Regions from separate parts of the Rhizobium sp. N122 genome, predicted to be linked through region 1. Evidence: riboswitches for the same ligand, from Rfam matches in the RefSeq annotation. Region 1 holds a riboswitch; each other region holds the start of a gene.
The links. Region 1 has a riboswitch for thiamine pyrophosphate ahead of ATY75_RS33765 (HMP/thiamine-binding protein). Riboswitches for the same ligand answer to the same signal wherever they lie in the genome.

Region 1 (5,609 bases):
CGCTTCGTGCAGCAAGGCCGAAACGAGCGGCGTGAATGGTTCGCGGTAAGGCGCCACGAGCCCGACCAGATGATGCGCCTCCGGCTCGACGATCGGAATCATGCGGATTTCCACGGGAAAACCGAAAGATTTGGCAACATTGCGCGGCATGATGCTCGCCCAGCGTCCGGTTCGAACATGCGAGAACAGCACGATCATCGAATTGGATTCCAGCGTCGGATGCACACTCGCGCCTGCTTCCGTCAGGTGCCGATTGATGATTCGGCGGTTCTGCATGTCGGCGGTCAATAGACAAAGCCGAAGATCGCCGACCTCCTTCCAGGTCACATTGTCGCGATCGGACAGCGGGCTGCCTGCAGCCGTGATCAGATGGTAACGCTCGGCATAGAGCGGAACGCTGGTGACACGGCCGAGCGGTTCGTTTTCGAGATAGGTGATGCCGGCATCGATTTCGAGGTTTTCGAGCATGCTCAGCACCTGCAGCGAATTGCGTGAGACGATCGAGAAGGTGACGCCGGGATGCCGCTCCTGAAACGGCGTGGTGATGCGCGACAGCATGGCGAGCGCCGTCGGAATGGCGGCGAGACGGATATGGCCGGAAAGACCGCGGCGCGCCGCGCGCATCTCCTCGCGCATGGTGCGGGCGTCGCCGACGATGCGGCGAGCCCATTCCAGCACGCGCTGCCCCTCCGGCGTCAACCCCTGAAACCGCGAACCGCGCTGCACCAACATGACGCCGAGCTGATCCTCGAGCTGCCGGATTGCGGCCGACAACGTCGGCTGTGAAATCCCGCATTCTTCGGCGGCGCGGCCGAAATGTTTTTCATTGGCAAGGGCGATGAAGAATTCCAGCTTGTCGATCATCCGGTCTCCCGCTGCATCCAGCGTCCGGCCTCATCTTCGACATAGCAGCCGCGCTTCGCAAGGGATGGTCGCTAACAGTTTTCTGCAATCGGAAAAAGATCGAACAGCGATTCGAGGAAGGCCAGCACGCTGACATTGCCGATGCTGTAGTAAACCATCCTGCCCTGACGGCGGGTATTGACCAGGCCTTCGAGCCGCAAACGCGCGAGTTGCTGCGAGACCATCGCCTGCTGGATGCCGAGAATATTTTCGATTTCACCGACCGTCCGCTCCTGTTTCGCCAGTATGCAGAGGATCAGAAGCCGGGTGTGATGCGCCAAAGCTTTCAGCAGATCGCTCGCTTCATGGGCTTTTCCAGCGAGTATGTGCAAGTCCTGGCCGGTCATCCCCGGCTCCGGTTTGGGCAACGGCATTCGATATCTCGGAAGGGAGGCGATGTGGTAGATCAGCACAATAGCATATTCGCACAACCGAATTGGTCAATAGTGATGAAATGCCAAAAAAGGTCCAAGTAAATCAGCAGATAAGCTGGCCGCCATTGATCTCGAGGACTTGGCCCGTAATGTATCCGGAGAGAGAAGGAGCCGCCAGGAACAGATAGGCGGGCGCGCAATCCTCCGACGTGCCGAGCCGCTGCAGCGGGATGGATTTCCGGGTCTGCTCAAGCTTTTCCCTGGAGGAATAGCGCTCGTGGAAATCCGTCTCGATCGTTCCCGGCGAGACGCAGTTGACGCGGATGCCGTCCGGGGCAAGCTCGCGGGCAAGCGCCTTGGAATAGGTGGCGACGAACGCCTTCGAGGCCGAATAGATCGAGGAACCGGGGCTGCCGCCGGTCAGCGCCGAGATCGAAACGGTGTTGACGACGGCAGCACCCTCGGCCGCCTTCAATGCCGGCAGCAAGGCGCGCGTCAGCGCCACCACCGATGTCTGGTTGAGCCGGATGACCGCCTCATATTCCGCGTCTGTCAGCGTGGCAGCCGGGAAACGGCCGAGCATCGTGCCGGCATTGTTGACGAGCACATGCACCTTGTCGAAGAAAGCGAGAACATCTTCGGCAAATTGCGCCGCCCCGCCGGCGGCGGAGAAATCGGCATGCAGCAGCAGCGCCCGTCTTTCCGATTCGGCCGTCAGCAGGAAATCCGGCAGGTCCCGCCCCGGCTTGCGCCCGGTATGGACGATGACCTTCGCGCCGCAATCCAGAAACTGCCGAGCGACTTCGAGGCCGATGCCGCGGCCGGCGCCGGTGACGACGACATTGCGATTTTCGAACAGTCTGGGATGAAACACGAAGCCGTCCTCCTCGGTTGCGTCACTCGCCCTTAACATATGAGCACCGCGACCGAAAGAAAGGCAGGCATCGATCTTTCCGGCAGCTCGGTCTTTCCCGAAGAGACGCGGCCTCTCCCTGAAGCGACTGGTTCTCCCGCATACTAGTTTTCGGTCTCCAGCAGCCGCGCACCCGGTCCTTCCTTGCCGAGCCGGTCGCACGGATTGCGCAGCGGACAGCTTTCGATCGACAGACAGCCGCAGCCGATGCAGCCGGCCAGGCGGTCGCGCAACAGGCTCAGCCGACTGATTCGTGCGTCGAGATCGTCCTTCCATCGTGCCGACAGCGTCTGCCAGTCGGCGGCCGTCGGCGTGCGCCCCTGCGGCAGGGACTGGAACGCCGCCTGGATTTCCGCAAGCGGAATGCCGACGCGCTGCGCCACCTTGATGATCCCGAGGCGGCGAAGCACGTCGCGCCCGTAGCGCCGCTGGTTGCCGCGGGAGCGGATGCTCGAGATCAAACCCTTGGTCTCGTAGAAATGCAGCGCCGAGACGGCCAGGCCGCTGCGCTCCGCCACCTCGCCGACTGTCAGGAGCTTGCCGGGCGGCGCTGCCGGAATCCTATCCATCGCCTCTTGACCTCAATATTAGTTGAGGTTTTATAACCCTTGCGCCTGCAATCGTAAAGCCCGATCGGACGCCCGCGGGCGCACGCCGATATCGCCGCCTGAGGCAGCAAGCTGCGGTCCCGTTCCCGGCAGGTACGGGCCCACCGAGGAGCACCCGGGCGGGACCTCCGCTCGGGTGTTTCCCTTCATCAGATCCATTCCAACCGAGCGGACGGGTTTGCAATTTTGCGGTTGCGGGACGAAAACCCGGGTGATAGTTTCCGCCGAAATACAGGGGAGCTCCGTATTGCCGGGGCTGAGATGCGAGGTGCAAGCCTCTGGACCCTTCAAAGCTGATCTGGGTAATGCCAGCGGAGCGAGGTTCAGATGTTCTTAGACGAAGAAGTGTCACTCTATCCGATGCCGGACAATGTCGTCGGCATCATTCTCGATGCCGTCAAGGCGCTCGATCCCTATCGCGACCGGCTGCGCATCGAGGCCGAAATCAAACGCTGATGACACTGCCACGACCTTTGGATTCGCGCCTTGCCGCGCTCAGCGCCGCCCTGTACCGGGCATTGCCCGCCTTGCTCGCCGGCCTCGCCTTTCTGGCGGCATGGGAACTCTATGTCGGTCTTTCCGGCATCAAGCCCTCCATCTTGCCGGCGCCTTCGCGCATCGTCCTCCAGGGCTGGCTGAACCGCGCGGCGCTGATATCAAACACCTGGCCGACGCTCGGCGCTACACTCGGCGGTTTTGCCCTGTCGCTGGCCTTCGCCTTCGGCGCTTCGATCCTCATGGACTTTGCGCCTTTCATGCGTCGGGCCTTGCTGCCGATCTTCATCGCCAGCCAGACCCTGCCGCTGGTGGCAATCGCGCCGCTTGTCGTCCTCTGGTTCGGTTTCGGCCTCCTGCCGAAGATCCTGCTGGTGGCGCTCGTCACCTTTTTCCCGCTGCTCGTCGCCCTGCTGCAGGGCTATGAATCGACCGACCGCGACATCGCCGAACTCCTGAACTCAATGAAGGCGAGCCGCTGGCGCATCTTCCGCCTGGCGCGGCTTCCCTCCGCGCTGCCCTATTTCTTCGCCGGCTTGAGAATCTCGATCACCTATGCCGTCGTCGGCGCGATCTTTGCCGAATATGCCGGCGCCGCCAGCGGCCTCGGCATCTATATTCTCAACGCCAAGAACAATTTCCGTCCCGATCTCGTGCTTGCCGCCGTCGTCGTCAGCGCCGTGCTGACCCTCTGCCTCTTCGGCCTGACGCTGTTGATAGAGCGCCTCCTGATGCCCTGGCCGCCATCCGGGGAGCGGCGCCGATGAGCGACAAAATGGTTGAACTGCGCAATATCGCGAAATCTTTCGACGGCATGGAGGTGCTGGGCGATATATCGCTCAGCATCGCAAACGGCGAGTTCGTTTCGATCGTCGGCCCGTCCGGCTCCGGAAAATCGACGGTGCTGCGATTGCTGACGCAGGCGCTTCGGCCCGATTCCGGCACCGTGCTTTTCAACGGCGCGCCGCTGGAAGAAGCGCCGCATTCCTTCGCCTTCATGCCGCAGCGTGATGCGCTGATGCCCTGGCGCCGGATCATCGACAATGCCGCCCTCGGCCTCGAGGTAAAGGGCATGAGCCGTCGCGCGGCCCGCGCCGCTGTGGCGCCTTTGTTCGAGAGCTTCGGCCTTGCCGGTTTCGAACACCACTATCCCTCCGAACTATCCGGCGGCATGCGCCAGCGCGCAGCACTGCTGCGCACCGTCGTCCAGACCCAGGATATGCTGCTGCTCGACGAGCCTTTCGGCGCGCTCGATGCGCTGACGCGCACGCAGATCCAGGAATGGCTGCAGGGCATGTGGACCGAACACCGCTGGACGGCGCTGCTGATCACCCACGATGTCCGCGAGGCGGTGTTTCTCTCCGACCGCATCTACGTGCTTTCGGCCCGTCCGGCGCGTATCATCCGCGAATTCCACGTTCCCCTGCCCCGTCCGAGAAGCATTGCCGATCTCGGCTCGCCGGCGGCCCAGGCGATCGAAACCGAAATCCTGCAAACCCTGCTGCATCCGCTTGAACAGGATGATCTTAAGCCGGTCGGCCTGAAATCTGAATCCTGTTCTCATTTAAAGAGTTAGAGCATGATGCCGAGAACTGCTCACGCTTTTCGGCATCATGCTCCAGAGACCTGAGGAGGTCACCATGCTGCTTCTCACCCGTCGCCAGACGATCTTCGCCGCCATCGCGGCAAGCCTTGCCGGCCGCCCGGCCTTCGCCCAGTCGGCGCCCGCAAAGGCCCGCATCGCGCTCGACTGGACGCCGAACACCAACCATATCGGCATCTATGTCGCCAAGGCGAAGGGCTTTTATGCCGCCGCCGGCCTCGATGTCGAAATTCTTCCCTTCACCGACACCAGCGCCGGAACGCTGGTATCGAACGGTGTCGCCGATTTCGGCATCAGCAGCGAGATCGAGGCCATCACCCAGCGCGCCGCCGGCGGCGACGTGAAGATGGTCTACGGCGTCGTCCAGACCGAAACAGCGCGGCTGATTTTCAAGGGCGGACGCGACGACATCAAGAGCCCCAGGGATCTCGACGGCAAGACCTATGGCGGCTTCGGCGGCACCTGGGAAAGCGCGCTGGTCTCCGCAATGATCCGCAACGATGGCGGCAAAGGCGAGGTCAAGACCGTCACGCTCGGCACCTCCGCCTACGAGGCGCTGGACAATGGCTCGATCGATTTCACCCTGGAAATCTATACCTGGGAAGGCGTTGCCGCCGAATTGGAAAACCGGAAAATCGCCCGCTTCCACTATTCCGACTACGGCATTCCCGACGAGCAGACGACGGTCATCGTCTCCAGCGACACCTATCTCT
Region 2 (5,609 bases), on a different contig from region 1:
TGGAAGGAGCGGGCCGTCTCCGGGTCGAGGGAGAGGTTGAACTGGTCTTCCCAGCGGAATTCGAAACGTGCGCGCGACAGCGCGTCGTCGCGAAGGCGCGCCGCGGGATGGCCCTTGGCAAGGTCGGCGGCATGGGCGGCGATCTTGTAGGTGATGACGCCGGTCTTGACGTCGCTGCGGTCAGGCAGGCCGAGATGCTCCTTCGGGGTGACGTAGCAGAGCATGGCCGTGCCGAACCAGCCGATCATCGCCGCACCGATGCCGGAGGTGATGTGGTCGTAGCCGGGGGCGATATCGGTCGTCAGCGGCCCCAGCGTGTAGAAGGGCGCCTCGCCGCAGACGGCGAGCTGCTTGTCCATATTTTCCTTGATCTTGTGCATCGGCACATGGCCGGGCCCCTCGATCATCACCTGGCAATCCCTGGCCCAGGCGATTTTCGTCAGCTCGCCGAGCGTTTCGAGTTCGGCAAATTGGGCTGCATCATTGGCATCGGCGATTGAGCCGGGGCGAAGGCCGTCGCCGAGCGAGAAGGAGACGTCATAGGCCCGGCAAATCTCGCAGATCTCCTCGAAATGCTCGTAGAGGAAGCTCTCACGGTGATGATGCAGGCACCACTTGGCCATAATCGAACCGCCGCGCGAGACGATGCCGGTGACGCGGTTGACGGTGAGCGGGATGTAATGCAGCCGCACGCCGGCATGGATGGTGAAATAGTCGACGCCCTGTTCGGCCTGCTCGATCAGCGTATCGCGATAGATTTCCCAGGTGAGATCCTCGGCGACGCCGCCGACCTTTTCCAGCGCCTGATAAAGCGGCACCGTGCCGATCGGCAGCGGCGAATTGCGGATGATCCATTCGCGGATATTGTGAATGTTGCGGCCGGTCGAAAGATCCATGACCGTATCGGCGCCCCAGCGGGCAGCCCAAACCATCTTCTCGACTTCTTCGGCCATCGACGAGGTGACGGCGGAATTACCGATATTGGCGTTGATCTTCACCAGAAAATTTCGGCCGATGATCATCGGTTCGCTTTCGGGGTGGTTGATGTTGGCGGGGATGATCGCCCGGCCGGCGCCCACTTCCCGGCGGACGAATTCCGGCGTCACATGATCGGGAATATCGGCGCCGAAGCTCTCGCCGTCACGCACCAGCGCTTCCGCCTTGGCCTTGCGGCCGAGATTCTCGCGAATGGCGATGAACTCCATCTCCGGCGTGATGATGCCGGCCCGTGCATAGGCAAGCTGTGTGACGGCTTTCCCGTCTTTGGCGCGCAGCGGCCGGCGCCGCCCCGGGAATTCCGGCGTCAGCCGGTCGCCGCTGACGAAGCCGTTATCTTCGGGGCGCACATGGCGGCCGTCATAGGCTTCGACATCGCCGCGGGCCAGCACCCAGTCTCGGCGCAATGGGGGCAGACCCTGCTCGATACGGATCTCGGCGCCGTCGATCGTGTAGGGGCCGGAGGAATCATAGACGACGACAGGCGGCTCGCCGGCGGTCGGATGGACGCTGATTTCGCGCATCGGCACCCGGATATCACTGTGGATATCTCCTGGAACATGGATCTTCCGCGAAGCCGGCAGCGGGCCGGTGGTGACGGTCGGGGTGAGGTTTTTTGCGGCAATGGTCATGGTTTGAGGCTCCAAGTTGTAAGTTGGAGACCCAGTCAATCAGCCGGAATGATGGAAAGACGCCGGCACAGATTCCACGCGTGAATCCGAAACCTTCGAGCGCTTGCACCGTCCCTACGCCAGTATGAACTGGATCAGGTTCAACGGGTCACTGCGCCACAACAGGCTAAGCCTGATTGTCCAGCAGTATCTCAGCCCCTTGCCGGGACCCCCCTGGTGAATGCCGATAGTCGTAAAGCGCCGTCCCGGATCGTGTCAAGCTTACAGCTTTGTCGTTCCGCTTATATCGTCCCGTCTCGGAGCCTGTTGCGTTACTGGCCGAACTGCGGCAAATGTCAGTTCACTCAACGTCAGGTGGATTATGTCGTTTCGGATTGAACGTCTTATGCGAGAACATCTCAGTGGCGCCGCCGGTGTGCTGGTCAATGCCTATGCGGGACCGCCGTGGAACGAGAATTGGTCGCTTGAAGCGGCGATTGAAAATGTAAACAACGTGCTCGAAACGCCCAAATCCATTGCCCTTGCGGCCATTGACGGAGGCAAGGTGCTGGGGATCGCGCTGGGCATACGGCAGCGGCGCCATGCCGGTCCGGTCATCTATCTGGATGAGCTTTCGGTGCTGCCTGAAGCGCAGGGTCGGGGAATAGGGACGGCGCTGCTGTCGGCAGTTTCCGAAACAGCAAAGGCCGAAGGATGCAACAGCGTCTGGTTGGTCTCACAGCGGGACGGTGCTTTGTCGAAATTTTATCAGGGTTGCGGATTCGCCGTCGGCAACAACCTTGGTCTCTACTCCAAATCGAGTGCGTAGCGATTCGGGCTGTATTGGCCTACATATCCGGGTGGATGGGTTCGAGGCTCGTGACCCCGATATTCCACTTGGAGCCTGTCTCGTTGTGGGATGAAAGAGGGCATGTCTGATCGGATTTGTCTTTCCGGCCTATCGGAAGAAAGCTGGCGAGCGGTCATCGAAACGCTGGGGGCTGCCGGCTGGTCCGTCCGAAAGGGTGGCGGCCTCGATTTCTCCTGGGCTGTCCTTGAGCGCGGCGGGATACGGATCGACATGGAATATGATGCATGGCAGGAGGGCGAAATGGCCTTTGCCCAAACCGACGGGTCGACAATAGCCAACGATCTTCCAGCACAATTGATTTTGCAGCTGAAATTGAACTGAGCCGCCGCTAAAGCCCGTCGCGATCTTTCAGACCCGCTCCTCGCGGCTCCTTTGAAGCGATGCCCGCTCAATCCGGTCGCAATGTCTTGCCGGATTCCGCATCGAAAAGATGAAGCTTTCCTGGCCGAGCGGCGATCGTCGCGACCTGCCCCGGTTTAAAATCGTGACGGTCGGACAGCACCGCGACAAGCTCGCCGGACCCGTAGCGCAGGAAGACCATCGTCTCATGGCCGGTGGGTTCGGTGACGCTGACGGTCGTGTCGAGGCCGCTTGGGCTGAGCGACAAGTGCTCGGGCCGCACGCCGAGAAGCACGGCCTGCCCGTCGGACGCCTGCGGGTTAAAGCCGAGCGCGATCTCGTCGCCGGTCTCGGTGACGAAGATCGCACCATCGGCCTTGTAGCGGCCCTTCAGCAGATTCATCGACGGTGAGCCGATAAAGGCCGCAACGAATGTATTTCGGGGACGATCGTAGAGTTCCAGCGGCGTGCCGATCTGTTCGACCTTGCCGCCCTGCATGACCACGATCTTGTCGGCCATGGTCATCGCTTCGACCTGGTCATGGGTGACATAGATCGTCGTGGTTCTCAGCCGCTGGTGCAGTTCCTTGATCTCCTTGCGCATCTGCACGCGCAGCTTGGCGTCGAGGTTCGACAAGGGCTCGTCGAACAGGAAGACCTGCGGCGATCGGACGATCGCGCGTCCCATCGCCACGCGCTGGCGCTGGCCGCCCGAAAGCTGGCGCGGATAGCGGTCGAGATAGGGCACGAGGTCAAGCGTTTCGGCCGCCGCCTGCAGCCGTTGTTTGATGATATCGGCAGACTGCTTCTGCAGACGGAGCGCAAAGACCATGTTTTCGGCAACGGTTTTATGCGGATAGAGCGCATAGCTCTGAAAGACCATGGCGATGTCGCGATCCTTCGGCGGCAGATTGTTGACGACCTTTCCGCCGATCGAGATGGTGCCGCCGGTGATGCTTTCGAGCCCCGCGACCATGCGCAGCAATGTCGATTTGCCGCAACCGGACGGGCCGACGAGCACCACAAACTCGCCGTCGCGAATGTCGATATCGACACCGTGCAAGATATTTACGGCGCCATAGGCCTTGCGCGCCTCTGAAATGTTGACCTCAGCCATATGCCTCCCACTCGCTTTCCCAGCTCCCCCGGCAGTCCCCGGAGATATGCATCTCTCGACAATATCCAAGGCATGAGGCCTGGCGAAACCGCGCTCTGCCGCTGCTCGAAGATACTATCGGACCTCCTCCATGAAACGTTTCATTTCTTGTTGACTTTTGCCGCTTGCCGTCTAATTCTCGCTGGCGAGGCCGAGAGGAGCGGTTTCGAACATCAATATGAAACGTTTCATTTTTTTGTTTACCAGATAGTTCTGCACGAGACCAGTGCGAAAATCGGACCGGAGCCAATCCGGAAAGATGGGCTGGCGGCAGCGCAAAAACGTGGAGGAGGAAAGTATGAAAGTCGAAATATACGATGCATTGATGCGCCGTCAGGCGAGTCGCCGCGACGTCCTGCGCGGAACGGCGAGTGCTGCGGCTCTGCTCGGTCTATCCGGCGCGGTAGGCGGAATTCCCGGCATGGCGTTCGCCGCCGATGATCTGCGCGCCCAGATCCTGCAGATACCGGGCGTCGGCAAGGGCTCGCCAACGGACGCGGACTGGCAGAAGGTCGGCGAACTCTGCCTCGGCCCAACCAAGGCCAACGTCAAGCAGGGCGAATTTGCCGGTGTCGAGCTGACCTTCATGGGGCTCAACAATCAAAACCTGCACAACTTCCTGTTCCGCGGCTTCCTGAAGCCCTGGGAGGCTTATACCGGCGCCAAGATCAACTGGATCGACCTTGCGCAAGCCGACTACAACGCCCGCCTTCAGCAGTCGATCGCGACCGGCACGGTCGATTTCGACATTCTGGAAATGGGCGCTCCGTTCGAAGGCGATACTGCCGGACGCGGGCTGCTGGACGAGATGCCGGACTGGGCTGCGAAGCAGATCGAGGCCGACGACCTGGTGAGTTACCTGAAGCCGCCGGTCGGCACTTGGGGCGGCAAGACCTATCGCGTCACGATCGACGGCGACTGCCACACCTTCGCCTATCGCAAGGATTACTTCGGAGAGGGCTCCATCAGCGGCATGGCCGAGCCGCCGAAGACCTGGCAGGAGGTCAACGCGGCCTCCAAGGCGCTGATCGGCAAGACTGATCCCCTGACCGGCCAGCCGGCCTACGGCTATCTCGACCCGCTGAAAGGTTGGGGTGGTTTCGGCTTCTACTTCATCGAGAACCGCGCGACGGCCTATGCCAAATATCCCGGCGATCCGGCCTGGCTGTTCGATCCCGAAAACATGAAGCCGCTGGTCAATAACCCCGCATGGGTCCAGGCGATCCAGGACGTCCTGGATCTGATCGCGGCCAAGGCCTATCCGGCCGATCAGATCAATGCCGACCCCGGCACGACGGCCTTCTCGCAGTTCCTGGCGGGCACCGGCGCCATGCTGATGTGGTGGGGCGATGTCGGCTCCAGCGCGCGCACCTCGGACTCGTCGGTCGTCGGCGATGTGGTCGGCTTCGGTATCAACCGCGGCTCCAACCGGGTCTACAACCGCAAGACCGGGCAATGGGAAGACAAGTATAACGAAGCGCCCAACATGGCCTATCTCGGCTGGGGCATCTATGTCACCAAGCAGGTCTCCGGCGACGAGAAGAAGCGCAAGGCGGCCTGGTCCGCCGCCGCCCATCTCGGCGGCAAGGATCTGTCCTTGTGGACGTCGGCCTATCCCTCCGGTTTCCAGCCCTAT
Region 3 (5,609 bases), on a different contig from region 1:
TGTTGAAGACGAACACCGGATAACCGAAGGGCTTCAGCATGACCGGCTGCGAGGCTGTGGAAGCCTTCACCTTGTCGTAGGATTCGACGGCGATCGAATCGACATAATCATACTGGCCGGAGATCGCGGCCTCGACGCGGGTGTTCGGATCCGGCACCGGCACGAAGCGGATTTCATCGAGATATTGATGGCGGGCGCCGCCATAGCCGTTGCTGTCGCCTTCGCGGGACTTGTAGCCGTCGAAGCGGACGAGCTGGATATACTGGTCGGCCTTGCGCTCCTTCAGCATATAGGGGCCGGTGCCGATGAACTCCTTCATCGGCTCGTCCTGCTTTTCCGAGGGGATGATGATCGCCGCCGAATTGTTGAAGGCAAGCAGTGAGGTCAGCGGCGCGTAGGGCTGCTTCAACGTGATCGTGACGGTTGCGGGATCGGCAGCCGTGATCTTGTCGATGAAGCCGGCCACCTGCTTGCCGCGCGAGGCGATCTTCATCCAGCGGCTGAGCGAAGCGACGACATCGTCCGAGGTCATATCGCTATTGTCGTGGAACTTGATGCCGGTCCTGAGCTTGATCGTATAGGTTTTGCCGTCGGCACTGATCTCAGGCAGGCTTTCGGCCAGCAGCGGCGTGACGTTCCAGCTCTTGTCGAACGTATAGAGCGTTTCGAAAATATGCTGCGTGACGATGCCGACGAGATCGGCCGTCGACGACATCGGATCGAGCGTCGGCGGCTCGCCGATCGTCGCGACATTGATGACGCCGCCCTTTTCCTGGGCAAAGAGGGTCGAAGGCAGGGCGACAAGCGCAGTGCCGAGCAGGAATGCGACAAGCGTTTTCATGTGATGGCTCCCGTTTAGTTCCATTATTATGCAATTCATCTTTTTGTAACAGAATAAGAGATGAAGTGGTGGTGTCAAGCGGAAGCCACGGATTATATCGTGGGACGAGGATCAGGATGGCGAAAGAGCACCGCATCACCGGCCTCGGCTGGCCACCTGCGCGAAGGCTGCGCATGATGCGGCCTAACGAATCGGCAGCGGCAGAGCGTCAACAAGGCGAGGGTGGAATGAACATCGACTTCAACGGTGGAAAATGGCTGAACGAACCGGCCAGCTGGCGCGTGGACGACGCCGCCCTCACCCTGACAACAGGCGAGAAAACCGATTTCTGGCGGGAAACCTATTACGGCTTCACCCGCGACAGCGGCCATTTCCTCGCCTTTCCCACGCCCGAGAGCTTCACCGCCCAGATCCGCATCCAGGGCGAATTCCGCACCCTCTACGACCAGGCCGGCCTGATGGTGCGTCTCGACGAAAACCACTGGGTCAAAACCGGCGTCGAATTCACCGACGGCGAAGCCTTCCTCAGCACCGTCGTCACCGACGGCAAGTCCGACTGGTCGGTGTCGCAACCCTTCAAGGAACTCGAAGATTTCCACATTCGCGTCACCGTCGCCAACGGCGCCCTGCGCATCCAGGCCTCCCGCGACGGCAGCCGCTGGCCGCTGCTGCGGTTAGCGCCGTTCCCCGCTGCCGACCGATATGATGTTGGGCCGACCGCCTGCACGCCGGAGCGCAGCGGGTTGGAGGTGCGGTTTTCGGCGTTTTCGATTGGGCCGGCGGTTACGACGGATCTGCATGATTTGAGCTAAGAGCTGGGCGATGCTCAGATTATCTTAGAGCCAACCGCAGCAACGTTAACGCAGAACCGCAGCAGTCACGCTGCCCGCGTGCGTCATGTCCGATCAGTCGCAGGACAGTCATTTTCGAGATGACATCCGCGCCGTTCTCTGCGAAAAAGAGCGCGATGAGAGACAGGGGCGCCCGTCGACAGACGGGCTGAGAAGCACCCTTCGAACCTGAACCGGATAATGCCGGCGGAGGGAGTCGCTCGGGGTCGCGGCTCACCGCACGAATGACCCCGTGCCCGCCCCCGCCTGAAAGGGGCAACATGCAGACCAGGACCACACCAGGAGCCATGCTGACGGCGATGCGCGAGAAGCCGCCGCTCGTTCAGTGCATCACCAACTATGTCGCCATGAATGTCGCCGCCAATGTACTCTTGGCCGCGGGCGCCTCGCCGGCCATGGTCCATGCTGCTGAAGAAGCCGGCGAATTCGCCGGCATCGCGAGTGCGCTGACCGTCAATATCGGCACGCTGTCGACGCAATGGATCGACGGCATGCAGGCGGCGGCGAAGGCGGCGAACTCGGCCGGCAAGCCCTGGGTACTCGATCCGGTCGCCCATTATGCCACGGCTTTCCGCCGCAATGCGGTTGCCGGTCTGCTGGCGCTGAAGCCCACGATCATCCGCGGCAACGCCTCCGAGATCATCGCGCTCGCCGGCGGCGAGAGCCGCGGCCAAGGTGTCGACAGCCGCGATCCGGTCGAGCAGGCCGAAGGGTCGGCGCGATGGCTGGCCGAGCGCCAGCAGGCGGTTGTCGCCGTCACCGGCGCGGTCGATTTCGTCACCGACGGCGAGCGGGCGGTGCGTATAACAGGCGGATCGGCCTTAATGCCGCAGGTCACGGCGCTCGGCTGCTCGCTGACCTGCCTCGTCGGCGCCTTTGCCGCCTCCGTGCCCGAGGATATCTTCGGCGCGACGGTCGCCGCCCTTGCAACCTTCGCCATCGCCGGCGAGGATGCCGCCCTCGGCGCAGCCGGTCCCGGCTCCTTCGCCTGGCGCTTCCTCGACGCGCTGAACGCGGTCGACGGCGAAACGCTCGATGCCAGGGCAAGGATATCGGCGGCATGAAGACTTTCGACCTCTCGCTTTATCTCGTCCTCGACCCCGATCTCTGCGCCGGGATCGGCATGGTCGAGACCGCGCGCCTTGCCGTTGCCGGCGGCGCGACGATGGTGCAGTTGCGCGACAAACATGCCGGCACGGCCGGGATGGTCGAGACCGGACGCGCCTTGAAACAGGCGCTTGATGGCACCGGCGCCCGCCTCGTCGTCAACGACGATGTCGAGGCGGCGATCGCCATCGGCGCCGATGGGTTGCATATCGGCCAGGAGGACATGGATGCGGTGAGAGCGCGGGCGATGATCGGCCCCGACATGATCCTCGGCCTGTCGGTCGAAACCGCGGCGCTTGCTGCTGCCGTCGATCCCGATCTCGTCGATTATACCGGCGTCGGGCCGGTGTTTGCGACGCCGACCAAGGCCGACCACAAGCAGCCGATCGGTTTTGACGGTCTTGCCAACTTGGTGAAGGCCTCGCCGGTGCCCTCGGTTGCCATCGGCGGGCTCAAGGCGGACCATGTGGCCGAAGTCTTTGCCGCAGGCGCAAGCGGGCTTGCCGTCGTCTCCGCCATTTGCGGCGCGCCGGATCCGGAAGCCGCCACACGCCGCATCGCCGCAGAAATTCGAAAGGCCCGCGCATGATCCGCAACGTCCTCTCCATCGCCGGCTCGGATCCCTCGGGTGGCGCCGGCATTCAGGCCGACCTCAAGGCCTTCTCCGCCCGCGACGTCTACGGCATGGCGGTGCTGACCGCGCTGACAGCGCAAAACACCCAAGGGGTCACCGGCGTGCATCTGGTGCCGCCCCCCTTCGTCGCCGATCAAATCAAGGCCGTCTTTGCCGATGTGCGCGTCGATGCGGTCAAGATCGGCATGATCGCCAATGCCGGCATCGCCGAGGCCGTCGCCACAGCCCTCGACGCAGCTCTGGCCGCAGCACCGGCCGACCGCCGCGGCATCCCCATCGTCATCGACCCCGTGATGATCGCCAAGGGCGGTGCCGCGCTGCTGGCACCCGAAGCCGTCGATGTGCTCAGCCGCCGCCTGCTGCCGCTGGCGACGCTGCTGACCCCGAACCTGCCGGAGGCCGCCGCCCTGCTGCATCAGCCGGTGGCGACGAACCGGGCGGAAATGGCGGCGCAGGCCGAACAGCTGCGCGCGCTCGGCCCGGCCGCCGTGCTGGTCAAAGGCGGCCATCTCGACAGCGACGACAGCCCCGACGTGCTGGCCGCCGCCGACGGGCTGCACTGGTTCGAAGCCCAGCGGGTGCCGACCAAGAACACCCACGGCACCGGCTGCACGCTGTCGAGCGCGCTGGCGGCCGAGCTTGCCAAGGGCGCTTCGGCTGAAGAGGCTGTCGCCATCGCCAAGGATTACCTCGCCGGCGCGGTCGCGGCCGCCGGCAGCCTTACCGTCGGCTCCGGCCACGGGCCGGTGCAGCATTTTCATGCGCTTTGGCGCGTGGACCGATAGGCGCCCACATCGACGCACCCATTCCATCAAAACGGCTCGGGCTCCCCGGGCCGTTTTTGCGTTCAGCAGCCGGCTTGGTTTCGAGCGGGGCATCACGACGAGCAGCCTCGCGCCATTTGAAAAACTCTGTTGACAAGCTCAATCAGATAGCCAAATCTATGTCATTAAAAGGGGATATATTCTTTAATAAAAGAATACAAGGAGGAGAGACGGGTGCCAGACCTGCTTGTGAGTCTATACTCGACAAAGCTCTCCGACCTGGAACGGAAAGCCGATCATGTCGGCGTCTCCATCCGCCCGGCCCTTCCCCCGGAATTGCATATCGTCGTCAACTGGGTTCGCGAAAACTTCAGCGAGAACTGGGCAAGCGAGGTCTCGGTCGCCTTCTCCCGCCAGCCCGTCGCCTGCCTGATCGCCATCGAAGGCCGTGAGCTGCTCGGCTTTGCCTGCTACGACACGACGGCGCGCGGCTTCTTCGGCCCGACCGGAGTCGATCCTGAAGCCCGCGGCAAGGGTATCGGGCTCGCGCTGTTTTCCGCCTGCCTTCAGACCATGAAGACGCTTGGGCATGCCTATGCCTTCATCGGCGATGCCGGCCCTGTCGATTTTTACGCCAGCACCGCAGGCGCCATCACCATCCCGGCCCCCGACAAGGGCATTTATGAAGGCATGCTGAGAAGCATGCCGAAATAACCATCTGATACCGGAGTTATAGAATTGTCCTCGACCCCGCTCGCCCTGTTTGTCGGCCTTCCCAATCCGGTTCTTTCGGATGATGAATTCGCGCTGTTTCGCGAGACCAATCCGCTCGGCCTCTTCGTCGGCCGGCGCAATCAGCGCGAGCCGGAGCAGGTAAAACGGCTGATCGAGCGCTTTCGCGATGCCGTCGGCCGCGACGATGCCCCCGTCTTCACCGACCAGGAGGGCGGGCGCGTCCAGCATCTCGATGCCGGCCCCTGGCCGCTCTTCCGCAGCTTCGGGCAGTTTGCCGAACTGGCGCGGCGTGATTTCGAGCTCGGCAAAAAAGCACTGCGCCTTTCCTCCCAGGCCATGGGCGCGATGATGACGGAACTCGGCCTTTCCAGCGGCTGCTCGCCCGTTCTCGACCTCGTCTTCGAGACGACGAGCGCGGTCATCGGCGCCCGCTCTTTCGGCCCCGATCCCGATGTCATCGCCGCCCTCGGCCGCGAGGTGATCGACGGCCTGCTCGAGACCGGCAACATGCCCGTGATGAAGCATATTCCCGGCCATGGCCGCGCGACGCTCGACTCCCACAAGGAACGTCCCGTCGTCGATGCCAGCCGCGAGACGCTCGCCGCCACCGATTTCAAGCCCTTCGTCGCGCTGAAGGATACGCCCTGGGCGATGGTCGCCCATGTCGTCTATTCGGC

Region 2: linked by a shared signal. The riboswitch ahead of thiC (phosphomethylpyrimidine synthase ThiC) and the one ahead of ATY75_RS33765 (HMP/thiamine-binding protein) in region 1 are both predicted to bind thiamine pyrophosphate.
Region 3: linked by a shared signal. The riboswitch ahead of thiM (hydroxyethylthiazole kinase) and the one ahead of ATY75_RS33765 (HMP/thiamine-binding protein) in region 1 are both predicted to bind thiamine pyrophosphate.

The regions. Positions count from the first base shown of each region.
Region 1 covers NZ_LOKU01000004.1:38,286-43,894, forward strand. Annotated here, with positions in the region: gene ATY75_RS04045 (LysR family transcriptional regulator) at 1-864, opposite strand, end outside; gene ATY75_RS04050 (metalloregulator ArsR/SmtB family transcription factor) at 936-1,277, opposite strand; gene ATY75_RS04055 (SDR family oxidoreductase) at 1,381-2,151, opposite strand; gene soxR (redox-sensitive transcriptional activator SoxR) at 2,295-2,759, opposite strand; TPP riboswitch at 3,022-3,135, shown strand; partial or broken gene ATY75_RS33765 (HMP/thiamine-binding protein) at 3,126-3,236, shown strand; gene ATY75_RS04065 (ABC transporter permease) at 3,254-4,060, shown strand; gene ATY75_RS04070 (ABC transporter ATP-binding protein) at 4,057-4,869, shown strand; gene ATY75_RS04075 (ABC transporter substrate-binding protein) at 4,934-5,609, shown strand, end outside.
Region 2 covers NZ_LOKU01000006.1:34,696-40,304, forward strand. Annotated here, with positions in the region: gene thiC (phosphomethylpyrimidine synthase ThiC) at 1-1,628, opposite strand, end outside; TPP riboswitch at 1,722-1,853, opposite strand; gene ATY75_RS05920 (GNAT family N-acetyltransferase) at 1,990-2,436, shown strand; gene ATY75_RS05925 (hypothetical protein) at 2,527-2,799, shown strand; gene ugpC (sn-glycerol-3-phosphate ABC transporter ATP-binding protein UgpC) at 2,867-3,934, opposite strand; gene ATY75_RS05935 (extracellular solute-binding protein) at 4,272-5,609, shown strand, end outside.
Region 3 covers NZ_LOKU01000067.1:115,501-121,109, reverse strand. Annotated here, with positions in the region: gene ATY75_RS30080 (ABC transporter substrate-binding protein) at 1-841, opposite strand, end outside; gene ATY75_RS30075 (DUF1349 domain-containing protein) at 1,069-1,653, shown strand; TPP riboswitch at 1,808-1,904, shown strand; gene thiM (hydroxyethylthiazole kinase) at 1,953-2,756, shown strand; gene thiE (thiamine phosphate synthase) at 2,753-3,388, shown strand; gene thiD (bifunctional hydroxymethylpyrimidine kinase/phosphomethylpyrimidine kinase) at 3,385-4,218, shown strand; gene ATY75_RS30055 (GNAT family N-acetyltransferase) at 4,432-4,911, shown strand; gene ATY75_RS30050 (glycoside hydrolase family 3 N-terminal domain-containing protein) at 4,936-5,609, shown strand, end outside.